DNA from 2 places in the Aminobacter sp. Y103A genome. Region 2 is predicted to be linked to the other one. Evidence: riboswitches for the same ligand, from Rfam matches in the RefSeq annotation. Region 2 holds a riboswitch; the other holds the start of a gene.
What was found. Region 2 has a riboswitch for glycine ahead of gcvT (glycine cleavage system aminomethyltransferase GcvT). Riboswitches for the same ligand answer to the same signal wherever they lie in the genome.

Region 1: another riboswitch for glycine. It lies ahead of Amn_RS28185 (D-amino acid dehydrogenase); the one in region 2 lies ahead of gcvT (glycine cleavage system aminomethyltransferase GcvT).

Annotation. Positions count from the first base shown of each region.
Region 1 is NZ_AP017987.1:126,656-132,616, reverse strand. It holds gene Amn_RS28190 (malate synthase G) at 1-389, opposite strand, end outside; gene Amn_RS28185 (D-amino acid dehydrogenase) at 400-1,653, opposite strand; glycine riboswitch at 1,799-1,901, opposite strand; gene Amn_RS28180 (amidohydrolase family protein) at 1,968-3,407, opposite strand; gene Amn_RS28175 (M24 family metallopeptidase) at 3,561-4,733, opposite strand; gene Amn_RS28170 (mandelate racemase/muconate lactonizing enzyme family protein) at 4,770-5,930, opposite strand.
Region 2 is NZ_AP017986.1:3,117,271-3,123,231, reverse strand. It holds gene gcvP (aminomethyl-transferring glycine dehydrogenase) at 1-286, opposite strand, end outside; gene gcvH (glycine cleavage system protein GcvH) at 301-669, opposite strand; gene gcvT (glycine cleavage system aminomethyltransferase GcvT) at 675-1,775, opposite strand; glycine riboswitch at 1,925-2,011, opposite strand; gene Amn_RS15270 (helix-turn-helix domain-containing protein) at 2,131-2,511, opposite strand; gene Amn_RS15265 (molybdopterin-binding protein) at 2,671-3,462, opposite strand; gene Amn_RS15260 (cytochrome b/b6 domain-containing protein) at 3,464-4,339, opposite strand; gene Amn_RS15255 (DUF1345 domain-containing protein) at 4,457-5,113, opposite strand; gene Amn_RS15250 (YaiI/YqxD family protein) at 5,110-5,583, opposite strand; gene Amn_RS15245 (cupin domain-containing protein) at 5,649-5,961, shown strand, end outside.

The sequences.
Region 1 (5,961 bases), on a different replicon from region 2:
TTCATGACAGGCACGACCAGCTGCGGTCCGGCGACGGTGGCGATCTCGGGATCGACATTCTCCGTCGTGACAGCAAAGGCCGGACCTTCCGGCACAAGATAACCGATCTCGCTCAGGAACGCCTTGTAGGCGGCCATGTCGTGCGGGGCGCCATGCTTGCGGTACCAGGCGTCGAGCTTGAGCTGGAAGTCGTCGCGCTTCTCCAAAAGCGCCCGGTTCTTCGGCGCCAGATCATGCACGATCGCGGCAAAACCCTTCCAGAACGCCTCCGCATCGACACCCGTCCCTGGCAGAGCCTCCGCGACCACGAAGTCGTGGAGCTCGCGCGCAACAGAAAGGCCATGAAGGGAGACGCTGTCGTTTATCCGGTTCATCATGTTCATCGTCATAACTCCCGGGTCAGGCTGCAAGTGCAGCGTCGGTGCGGAACTCGCCCGAAACGGTCTCCGCGACCATCTGGGCTGTAGCGGCCGACAGCGTCCAGCCGAGATGACCATGGCCGGTATTGTAGAACACGCCGGACTGGCGGCCCTTGCCGACCCTTGGCATCATGTTGGGCATCATCGGCCTGAGACCTGCCCAGGGCACGACCCTGTTGGTGTCGACATCCGGGAACAGCATGCGTGTCCAGTCGACCAGCGGTCTGACGCGGTCATCGCGAATGTCTCTGTTCATGCCGTTGAACTCGGCGGTGCCGGCAACCCGGAAGCGCCCGGCGCCAAGGCGGCTGGTGACGATCTTGGCGCGGTCGTCGAGCAGGCTGACCCAGGGCGCGGCAACCTGGCTGCGCTCGTCGTCGAGATGCACTGTGATGGAATAGCCCTTGACCGGGTAGACATTGACCCGGTCGCCGAGCATCGCTGCGAAATGGCGACTGGCGGAACCGGCGCAGATGACGATGCCGTCGGCCTCGACGACCCTGTAGTCGGGCTGGCCGTCGGCACCTGACGTCGTATAGCCGATGCAAAACACGCCATCCCGGGCGATACGCTCGACATTGGCGTCGAAGACGAAGCGCGCACCGCGCCGTTCGCAGGCCTTGGCGAGGCCGAAGGTGAACTTGTGGATGTCGCCGGTCGAGTCCGACGGCGTGTAGAAGCCGCCATGAAAATCGCCATTTAACGTCGGCTCGATCGACTTTACCTCCTCCGCCGTCACCGGCCGGCGGTCGAGACCGCCCTCGACCAGCATCGCATTGACCTTCAGCGCGTGCTGGAAGCTCGGTCTGTCCCAGTAGAAATGCAGGATGCCGCGACGGACATGGTCGAAGTCGATGTTCTCGCGCTCGGCAATCGCAAACAGGTGCTTGCGCGCGGCAATCGCCAGCCGCGTCGTCTCCACCGTGTTGTCGCGGTAATTTGCGATATTTGAGACGAACTCAGCCAGCCAGGCATATTTGTGCCAAGTAGGCCGGGGATTCATCAGCAGCGGCGCATCACTGCGTAGCATCCACTTGATGCCCTTGAGCAAGGTCGACCAGTGGTTCCAGACCTCGGCGTTGCTGGCCGACAGCTGGCCGCCATTGGCGAACGACGTCTCCATCGCGGCATAACGCTGGCGGTCGACGACAGTGACGGTGTAGCCGCGCTCCAGAAGGGCATAGGCAGTGGTGACGCCGGTGATACCGGCGCCGATAACGGCAATATGGGGCATTTCACTCTCCGCGAACAAAGTTGGGTGCGGGCCGAAGCCCGCTGTTTTCCCCAATCTGTCGCTGTACCTGAGAGCTTAACCGCGTCAGCCTTGCCGGTGCGGCTTTCCCCTTCGGTGGACGCTCGAGGCGCCTCTCTCCAGATCGTTCAACTGCATGGTCACTTTTGCCTGAGAGTTTCCTGGGGGGTTGCTCCGTCGGCGTCGGCCGGTGTCATCTCGCAGCGGCCGATCTCTCCCATGCAGCCTCTTGAACGTATGCCTTCATAGCTGGTGCCGCACCCTTCCGCAACGCGAGACGCGGCAAGCTCCAGCCCTCAGTTGCCTTCGTCGTACAGTGTCGTGGTCGTCTCGACGTCTTCCTCGTGCAGGCCAGCGCGCACCACGGCGGCAGCCGCCAGCTCGCGCGCCTTGCGGCGGATGCCCGCTTCGTCGACACCCTGCACCTTGCCGTCGACATAGACCGCCTTGCCGTCGACCCAGGTCTGAGTGATCGAGGCCGTCGAGGCCGAGAACACCAGCGCCTGCAGCGGATCGTAGAACGGCGTCCACTCGACATGGTCGAGATCGAACAGAATGAAATCGGCCTTCTTGCCGATCTCCAGCGAGCCGATCTCGTCGTCCCACATCAGGGCGCGCGCGCCCTCGATGGTGGCGGCGCGCAGCGCATCGCGGGCAGTGAAGATGTCGGGCTTCAGCCGCGCATCCTTGAACATGCCGGCAACGACGAGCATCTGCCGCATCAGGTTCATGTTACCGGCGGCCGAGACACCGTCGGTGCCGAGGCCGACCTTGACGCCGGCCCTGACCATCTCGGGGTACTTGCCGATCGACGTGGCGCCCTTGCCGAGCTTGAACGACGAGCACGGGCAGAAGGCAACGCTGGCGCCGCGCTCGGCCAGAAGCTTGACCTCCTCATCCGACACGGCTGCGCCGTGAGCGATGACCAGGTTCTTGCGGATGCCGCCGGCATTGTCGACGCGGGTGATCGGCCAGCAGCCATACTTGCTCTCGCAGACCTTGGCCTCCTCGATCGAAGTCGCCAGGTGGTAGGTGGTGCCGACGCCCAGCTTCTCGGCCAGCGCCACGGCACCGACATGCAGTTCGAGGCTGCAGGGCTCCTTGCCCTCGATGTTGACCCAGCAGCGGGCACGACCGTCGAGCGTGTTGTTGTAGCGCAGCACGTTTTCCTCGAGCACCTTCAGCGCCGTCTGCGCGTCGGGGAAGAAGTGATGCTCGGCCATTTCCTCGGTCCAGCCGCGCGGCAGCTCCGACGGGCGATTATCGGCGGCGTGGCGGCCGGTGATGCCGCGGATGCCGGTCTTGTCCATGGCGCGGATGACGATGCCGGGATCGTATTGCGAGCCCATGTCGAGGAAGCAGGTGGTGCCGCAGCGCAGCATCTCGGTGATGCCGAGCAGCGCGCCCCAATATTCGTCTTCCTCCGTTATGTGAGCGTAGAACGGCTTGGCCCAGTGGAACACCCAGGCGCGGGTGTTGAGATTATCGGGGAAGACCGCGCGGGAAAGGGTCTCGGACAAATGCACGTGGCTGTCGACGAAGCCCGGGCAGATCCCCAGCATGGTGCCGTCGATGACCTTGTCGAAGCTCTTGCCCTTGTGGCGCGATGCCACATCGTCGGCCGCTCCGATGTCGGCGATGCGGTCGTTCTCGACCACCACGCTCGCATTGCGCAGCACCGTGTCGTTCTTGTCGACGGTGAAAGCGAAGTTCAGATTTTCGATCAGCGTACGCATGCGGCTCCACCCAATGCTTTACCCACGGACCCTCCCGATCGCGTCGCCGGTCCGTGACAGCGGGCGATATCCGAGCATTCGCACACTCTTCCGAGCGGAACGCGACGACCGGGCCAACAACCACCCCGGCCGCCATTTCGCAAGCGGTAGCCCTTAGGCCACCGCCTTGACCTTGCCGCCCTGCTTGGCGGTGCCGCAAAGGATCAGCTTGTCGGTGTCGGCGTAATCGGACAACAGCTCCGATCCCTTCGACGTCACCAGAAGCATGTCCTTGTTCTGCATGCCGTAGCCATAGCCGGTGTCGTAGCAGAGCGGCTCGAAACCAAGCACCATGTTCTCTTCCAGCGGCGCGTCGCTGCCCGGCTTGCCGAGCACCGGCGTCAGGCCGAGATAGGGGTCTTCGTGCAGGTGCAGGCCAATGCCGTGGCCAACGAACGAGATCGGCGGCAGGTTGAGCTTGGCGAGCTTGGCGATGAAGGCGTCGTAGATCTCGCGACAGCTCGCACCGGGCTTCACCTTCTCCATGATCTCATACTTGCACTCGACCAGGTGAGCCCAGATCTTGTCGGCCATGGGCGGCGCCTCGCCGACGATGGCCGTGCGGCAGACGCCCGCCTGGTAGCCGTTGATGACCGAGAAGATCTCGACGCGGCAGACATCGCCACGCTTGAGGATGCGGTCGGACGGGCCGACATTGGGCAGCACCGACCGCTCGCCGGTAGCGACGATCAGCAGCTTGAAGTGTTCGGCGCCAAGCGAATAGACGTTGCGGGTCAAATGACCGGCAATGTCCATCTCGGAGTCGCCGGCATCGACCACCGCCAGCGTGTCGGTGATCGCCTGGTCGGCGATCCGAGAGAGCTTGCTAAGCAATGCGACCTCTTCAGCCGTCTTGATCTGGCGCAGCCGCGCCAGGATCGGCTCGGCATGCTCGAACCGCGCGCCGGGCATCGCCGCGATCAGCCGGGCGAAATCGCCGGCCGGCAGATAGTCCATCTCAAGGCCGATGCGCGCCTTGCCAAGGCCGAGGCCGGCGAGCTGGTCTGCCAGCACCAGCATCGGATCGTCGGAGAATTCGGCCCAGATACGGGCCGGCATGTCAGGCAAGCGGCGCTTGATCGTTGATGCTTCCATGTCGACGCCGAAGATCGCGGTGCGGCCGTCCGCTGTGACGATGGTCATCGCATGGCGGTGGCGGATCAGCGGCTGCGACGGCACGACAAAGCCTGTGGTATAGGCGAAGTTCTCGGGCGACGAGCAGATGATGGCGTCGAGCCCATGCTCGGCCATTGCCCTCACCTGCTTGGCTACGATTTCTGCCCGCATGATTTGGTTCCTCTCCTTGAGTTTCTTGACCGGCGCTCAGTCGCGCACGCGGTATTTTTCGACCTTGGCGAGGTCGACATCGATGCCCATGCCCGGCCCCGACGGCACGACGACCGCACCGTCGACGACCTGCATCGGCTCGACCAAAAGGTCGTCCTTGTAATAGATGCCGCCGACCTGACCATGCTGCGCCTCGGCCGGTGTCGAGATCGGGATGACGCAGGACAACGTCGCTGCCGGCGATGCAGCCGCGACCTGGACGTTGGCGAGGTTGCCGATGCCTGTTTCGATCGAGCCGTTGACGTTGCAGATGATGCCGGCGGCGCGGCAGACCGCGCCGACTTCCATCGCCTTGTACAAGCCACCGGCCTTGGTGGTGTAGATCGAGACGATCTGGATACCGCCATTCTGGATGATCTGGATGGCGTCGTGAGCGTTCCATGCCGACTCGTCGGCCATGACGGGCGCATCGATGCGGCGGCCAACTTCGGCGATGCGCTCGATGCCCATCACCGGCTGCTCGACATATTTGAGCCGGTACTTTTCCATCTGGCGCACGGTCTGCACCGCCTCGCCAGGCGTCTTGTAGCCCTCATTGGCGTCGACGCAGATTTCCATCGCCTCGCCTGCAGCCTCGCGGACTGCCGCGACCATCTTGACGTCGCGCGCCGGGTCGACGCCGATCTTGACCTTGATCGTCTTGATGCCTTCGGCAGCAAGCTTGGCTGCCTCGACCTTGGCCTCTTCGATCGAGATCAGGCCGATCGAATGGGTGATGGCGACCTTGTCGCGCGCCTTGCCGCCGAGCAACGTATGAACGGGAACGTTCAGCCAGCGGCCGGCGAGGTCATAGGCCGCGAACTCGACGGCCGCCTTGGAATAGGGATAGCCGCGGATGATGGCATCCATGCGGGCATGAAGCTCGGCAAAATTGCCGAGTTCGAGACCGATGACGGCAGGCGCCAGGTAGGTCTCGATGACGCTGCGGGTGATCATGGCGGACTCGCCGAAGTAGCGGCCGAACTCACCGCCCCAGTCCTTCAGCGCCGGCGCCTCGCCCCAGCCGACCCGGCCGTCGCTGTCGGTCATCTTGACCATGACATAGCGACCGATGACCTCGGTCAGGCCGGCCCATTTGTGCTCGCGCCGCGTCGGCAGTTGAACAATGAGCGTTTCGATGGACTTGATCGTGGGCACCGGTCTCTACCTTTTCCTTGTCACCGCGGAG
Region 2 (5,961 bases):
GGTTGCGCTGGATGACCGGAGGCACGTTGACGCCGTGATAGCCGGCGCCAATGAAGCTCTTCAGCACCTTGTTGCGGCCCATCTTCTCGCCAAGCTCGGCAAGCGCTTCATGTTCGCTCGCCGGGGCCGGCAGGTTGAGCGCGCGGTCGAGCCGGATCGACTTCGGCACGGCCTGCGAAATCAGCGTTTCCACGGAGGGTACGCCGATGGCGGTGAGCATGGCGCGGGTTTGTTTTGGGCCGGGCCCAATGTGGCGGGCCGAAAAGGGATAGGGTGCGGTGGTCATCTCAGGCGATCCTGTCAACCGATATGGGCTTTGTAGCCCGCTTCATCCATCAGGCCGTCGAGCTGGCCCGCATTGGCGATCTTCATCTTCCACAGCCAGCCGTCGCCTGATGCAGCCGAATTGACGAGCGCCGGGTCGGACGAGAGCGTTGCATTGGCTTCGGTGATGTCGCCGTCGATCGGTGCATAGACGTCCGATGCGGCCTTGACCGACTCGACGACCACGGCGACGTCGCCCTTGGCGAGCTTGCGGCCGGCTTCCGGCAGGTCGACGAAGACCAGGTCGCCAAGCTGTTCCTGGGCGTAGTCGGTAATGCCGACGGTAGCGATGTCGCCTTCAACGCGGATCCACTCGTGGTCTTCGGTGAAATAGGTCTTGGTCATGGAAATTATCCTTTGCGGTAGCGATGCTGCGTGAAGGGAAGAGAATGAACGTCGACGGGCACCTTGGTGCCGCGGACGTCGGCGAAGACACGGGTGCCGGCCTTGGCCAGCGACGCTGAGACATAGCCCATGGCGACCGGGAATCCGGCCGACGGGCCAAAGCCGCCCGAGGTGACGCGGCCGATCAGCTTGCCGTCGGCATCGAACAGCTCGGCGCCGGAGCGCACCGGCTGGCGGCCTTCAGGCTTCAGGCCGACGCGCTTTTCCTTGGCGCCGTCGGCGAGGATCGCAGCAAGTGCCGCGCGGCCGATAAAGCCGCCGTCTGCACGCAGGTCCTTGGGGATCGCCCACATCAGGCCGGCACTTGCAGGGTCGTTGTCGGGGGTGATGTCGTTGCCATGCAGGCAGAGCCCGGCTTCGAGGCGCAGGCTGTCGCGTGCGGCAAGGCCGATCCACATGGCGCGCTCGTCGGCCAGAAGCTTGGCAAGCAATTCGCGCGCGTCTGCCTCCGGCAGGCCGATCTCGAAACCATCCTCGCCGGTATAGCCGGAGCGGCTCATGAACCAGGTGGCGCGCGGCTCGAAGCCCTGCATGAAGAACAGCGCGTCGGTGGCAATGCCGGCCTTGCCGAGCACTGTGGCCGCCTCGGGGCCCTGGATCGCGATGAAGACGCGGTCGAGCGGCTCGATCGTGGCGTCGAAGTCCTTGGCCAGCGCACGCAGATGCGCTTCGTCGGTCGCTGCGTTGCCGGCATTGGCCACCACCATGAAACGCTCGTCGCCGAGACGGGTGATGATCAGGTCGTCGATGATGCCGGCGGTCTCGGTCAGGAAGAAGGTGTATTTCGACTGCCTGGTCTCAAGCGCGCGCGCATCGAGCGGGCAGGCGCGGTTGATGAGGTCGGCGGCCCCCGGGCCGGTGACAAGGAACAGCTTCATGTGGGAGATGTCGAACAGGCCGACATGCTCCCGGGTGTGAAGGTGTTCCTTCATCACGCCGGCAGGATAGGTCAGCGGCATGTTCCAGCCGGCGAAGGCGCCAAAGCGCGCACCGGCGGCTGCATGCAGATCTGCAAGTGGGAGTTGGTTGGTGGCTTCGCCTGTCATGTCTTCTCCAGAGTCGCACGTGTCCAGCCGCTTGTGGCAGCCATTCCGTGCCCCTCTGTCTGAAGCCTGAGAGACTCGCGCTCCGGAACTCTGTCGGCAGCGCTTACACCTTCGGCGCGGGACCAAGGTCCCGACTTTCCAGAGTGTCCTTCCTGTTTACGGTTCTTTTGCCTGAGAGATTTCGGGCGATTTCCCCTTCGGCGTCAGCTTTCGCTGCTCTCTCCCGCAAACAGGTGGAGCCCGCAAAGGCTCCAGACGAGTCGTCAATATCCCACCGACGACACTTTGTCACCTGTCCGCGCAGTGCTTATTCACCGGATGGATAGTCCCAACCAATACTTCCGGGTGGTCCGGGTCAGGTCCCGGCACTTTCCAGCTTGCGCAGGTCGCGCTCGAGCTGGCCAATCAGGTTGCCGGTCTGGCGGTGCAGTCGTAGCAGCCGTTCCATCTGCAACGAAACCGAGGCGGCGGACAGGTCGTCTTCGCGCGGCGCAGGACCGATGCCGTGCAGGATCCAGGAAATGCTGGTGCCGAGCAGGCCGGCCAGCTTGGCGATGCGATGGGCCCCGGGCTGCGAGCGGTCGCGCTCCCAGGCATTGATGGTGGCGGTCTTGACCCCGAGGCGCCAGGCAAGTTCCGAAGCACTCAGGCCGCTTGCTTCGCGCGCACGCGACAGGCGTCCGCCAATGGTGTCGAGATCGGGTGTCTGCTCATAGATGTTCGTGGTGTCGGACACCAGAAGGGCCTCCTGTCGTATGTTGGATTTGGGCCGCCTAATGTCTGGGCGGCATGCCGCGAGCATCGGCCAGCGAGCCCGGATGCGCAACCGCAAGATACGAAAAATCGGTCAAGCTATTGAATAAGCGTGACTATCAATGGCGCTTGCGATCGTCCGTCAGATGCCGCCGTACCAGTCGTAGCCACGGTCTTCCCAATAGCCCCCCTTACCAAGGCCCATGGCGCCGAAGCCGTCGACCAACTCGATCTTGTGGATGTATTTCGGCATCTTGTAGCCGAGCTGTCGTTCGACACGCACCCTAAGCGGTGCGCCGTTTTCGACCGGCAGCGGCATGCCGTTCATGCCATAGGCGAGGATTGTCTGCGGGTGCCGCGCGTCGACCAGATCGATCGAGCCGTAATATTTGACTTCGCCCGAGAGGCTTCGTTCGATGGTGTCGAGGCAGTGGAAGACGACGTAGCGGGCATTGGGCTTGACCGCGGCGGCATCGAGTACGAGCGCCATCGGCACGCCTGTCCATTTGGCAATACAGCTCCATCCCTCGACGCAGTCATGCCTGGTGATCTGGGTACGCGAGGGCATGTTCATCAGTTGCTGGCGCGTAAGCGATAGCGGCTTTTCGACCAGGCCCGTCACCTCCAGCCGCCAGTCGGCGAAGTCGCCCGACTGAAGGGATTTGTAGACACTGTCGTCGGGTGCAGTGATGCCGTTGGGGCGTTGCGGCTGCCGAATGTCGGCCTCGGTGAACTCCTGGGCCAGCGACTCGCGGCCGGCGAGCAGCCGCTGGACGCGGTATGTCAGGTCGTTGGCACCCTCGAGGACATTGCGCACGCCGTTGTCGCGATCGGCGAGAAAATCGAAGGCGTCGCAACCGGAGAGTGCAAGTGTCGATGCACTGAGCGTAGCTGTTGTGAGGAAGCGCCGGCGGTTGAGCTGGAACTTGGGCATCTCAGGCGCTCCCTTCGCGACGGTCGCGTTGCGGTGGGTCGGTGCGATACCAGCCGGTGACGATCGAGCGCAGTTCGTTGATCGGTCCCGCCGCCAGGATCATCAGCATGTGGACAACGAAGAAGCCGACGAGCAGCGCCATGGTGACGAAGTGGATGGTGCGCGCGGTCTGGCGTCCGCCCAACAGGTCGGCGAGGAACGGCACGGCTGCATTCATGCTCGGCGACATGGCAAGCCCGGTGACGATCATCAGCGGCAGAAGCACGAACAGCACGCCACCATAGGCGAGCTTCTGCAAGGTGTTGTAGTTGCGGCTATGGTGGAACCTCAGCCTGGCGTGGTCGGCGACGTCCTTCGGCAGGTTGCGCAGATCGTTGACGCTTGGCGCAAGATCGCGACGCAGATGGCCGTTGATGGCGCTGGCGACGAGCCAGACGAGCAACGTGCCTGAGAGCACCCAGGCGAAGAAGAAATGCACGACGCGGCCGGTGGCGAGATCCTGGCCGGATGGAATCGTCGCCCATGCCGGAAACGCGCGCCCGTTTGGATTGGCGGCCGATCCCGACAGGCCAAGCACACCCGTCGTGTTGAATCTGTTTCCCAGGATCGTCGTGTAACCGACTGGTCCCGTTGGGCTATTTTCAGCACCGATGACCAGCACGTCGTTGCTGAAAGCAAAGCCTGACTGCTTGCCGATGTAGAGCGCGGGGTGGGCGTTGAAGATCTGCAGACCACTCAGCAGCAGGAAAAACAGCGACACTGCCCAGATCCAATGGGTGAGGCGTGTCCAGCGTGTCTGCCGATAGACGAGTTCGCCGCGGGTGCCTGACGCTTTCGCGTCATTCGCCTGCTGCAGCATGTGCGCCTGGCTTTCCATAACACCCGATCTCCCGTGGCATCGGCGATTGCGGGGGCGTCATCTTACGCCCTTTCGCAGAGGATTACGCTTTGGCGTCGGGAATTGTTTCGCTGCGGCGGTGACTTCGGCGTGAAATCAGCTTGCGAGTGAGACCACCAGGTTGACGGCCGCGGCGACGATGATGGTGTTGAAGAAGAACGACAGGACCGAATGGACAAGCGCTGCCTGGCGCATGTGCGTCGACGAAATGTTGGTGTCAGCGGTCTGCGCCGTCATGCCGATGACCACGGCGAAGTAGAGAAAATCCCAGCCACAGGGGCGTTCTGTGCCGGGAAAGATCAGGCCGCCGACCGGCTTGCGGCTGCGTGTCGACGCGGCATCGGCCTTGGTGTCGCCTTTCCAGTAGAGGCGGGCGTAGTGCAGGGCCGCCATGGCGTGGATGGTCAGCCAGCCGAGCGGCAGCGACAGCAGCGAAAACGCCAGCCAGGAGGGATGCGGAACCTGCTTGGCATTCATCAGCACGAATAGCGAGCCGACGGCGACCACGACGATACCGATGGTCACCAAGAAGATGATCCAGATCGGCTCGTCGGCCTGCTGGGCGCGCCGGCTGAGGAAGTCCGCCGTCAGTCGCGGCATTTCACGCAGGACAAGCAGTATGTAAGTGGCGAAAAACGTATTGGCGGCGATGCTGTAGCTGAGCGGATGCTGGAGCAGCATTGCCACGGCGAGCGCTGCCACCCCGATGCCGGCGCTTGCCAGGAAAATGAAATGGCGGCCGAACGGCTTCATTGTGCCTGCACCGACTTCACAGCCCTTCGCGCCATCTGGTCGAGCGCGCCGAGAAAGCGCGAGCGGTCCTGGGCGGAGAAGGAGGCATTGTAGCCCTTGCTTTCACCGGTTTCGCGCAGGTGCTGTTTCAGATCACGCATGGCGACCGCCATGCCGATGGTCTCCGGCGTGAACGGCTTGCCGGTCGGGCCGAGCACATGGGCGCCAAGCGCCACGGTGCGCGCGGCGAGCGGGATGTCGGCGGTGATGACGATGTCGTTGGCGCGCGCGTTTTCGACGATCCAGTCGTCGGCGGCGTCGGCGCCCTTTGAGACCACGACGTTGCGGATCATCGGATCGCGCGACGGGCGCAAGCCGCCGTTTGACACGAAGGTGACGACGAGGTCCAGCCGTTCGGCGACCTTCACCACCTCGTCCTTCACCGGGCAGGCGTCGGCATCGACATAGATCACAGGGGCATTTTCAGTCATTTCAGGCACGGTTCCGGGAAGGCAGTTCTTTGATTATGGTCTGGCGCGTCGAACGGAGACCGAGCATGGCACATCTGATCAATCGCGAACAATGGGCCGAAAAGCCCGATTCCTGGCACGGCGAGTTCCAGGGCGGCGCTTTCGGCGCCGATGTCTCGGTGGTGTTCTTCAGCAGCGACAAGGTCGGCGGCGGGCCGAAGCTGCACACCCATCCTTATCCGGAGGTGTTCATCGTCCGTGTCGGCCGGGCGTTGTTTACCGTCGGCGACGAGACGATCGAAGCGGAGGCCGGGCAGATCCTGGTGGCGCCGGCGAACACGCCGCACAAATTCGCCAATCTCGGGCCTGGACGGCTGGAGACGACCGACCTGCATGTAG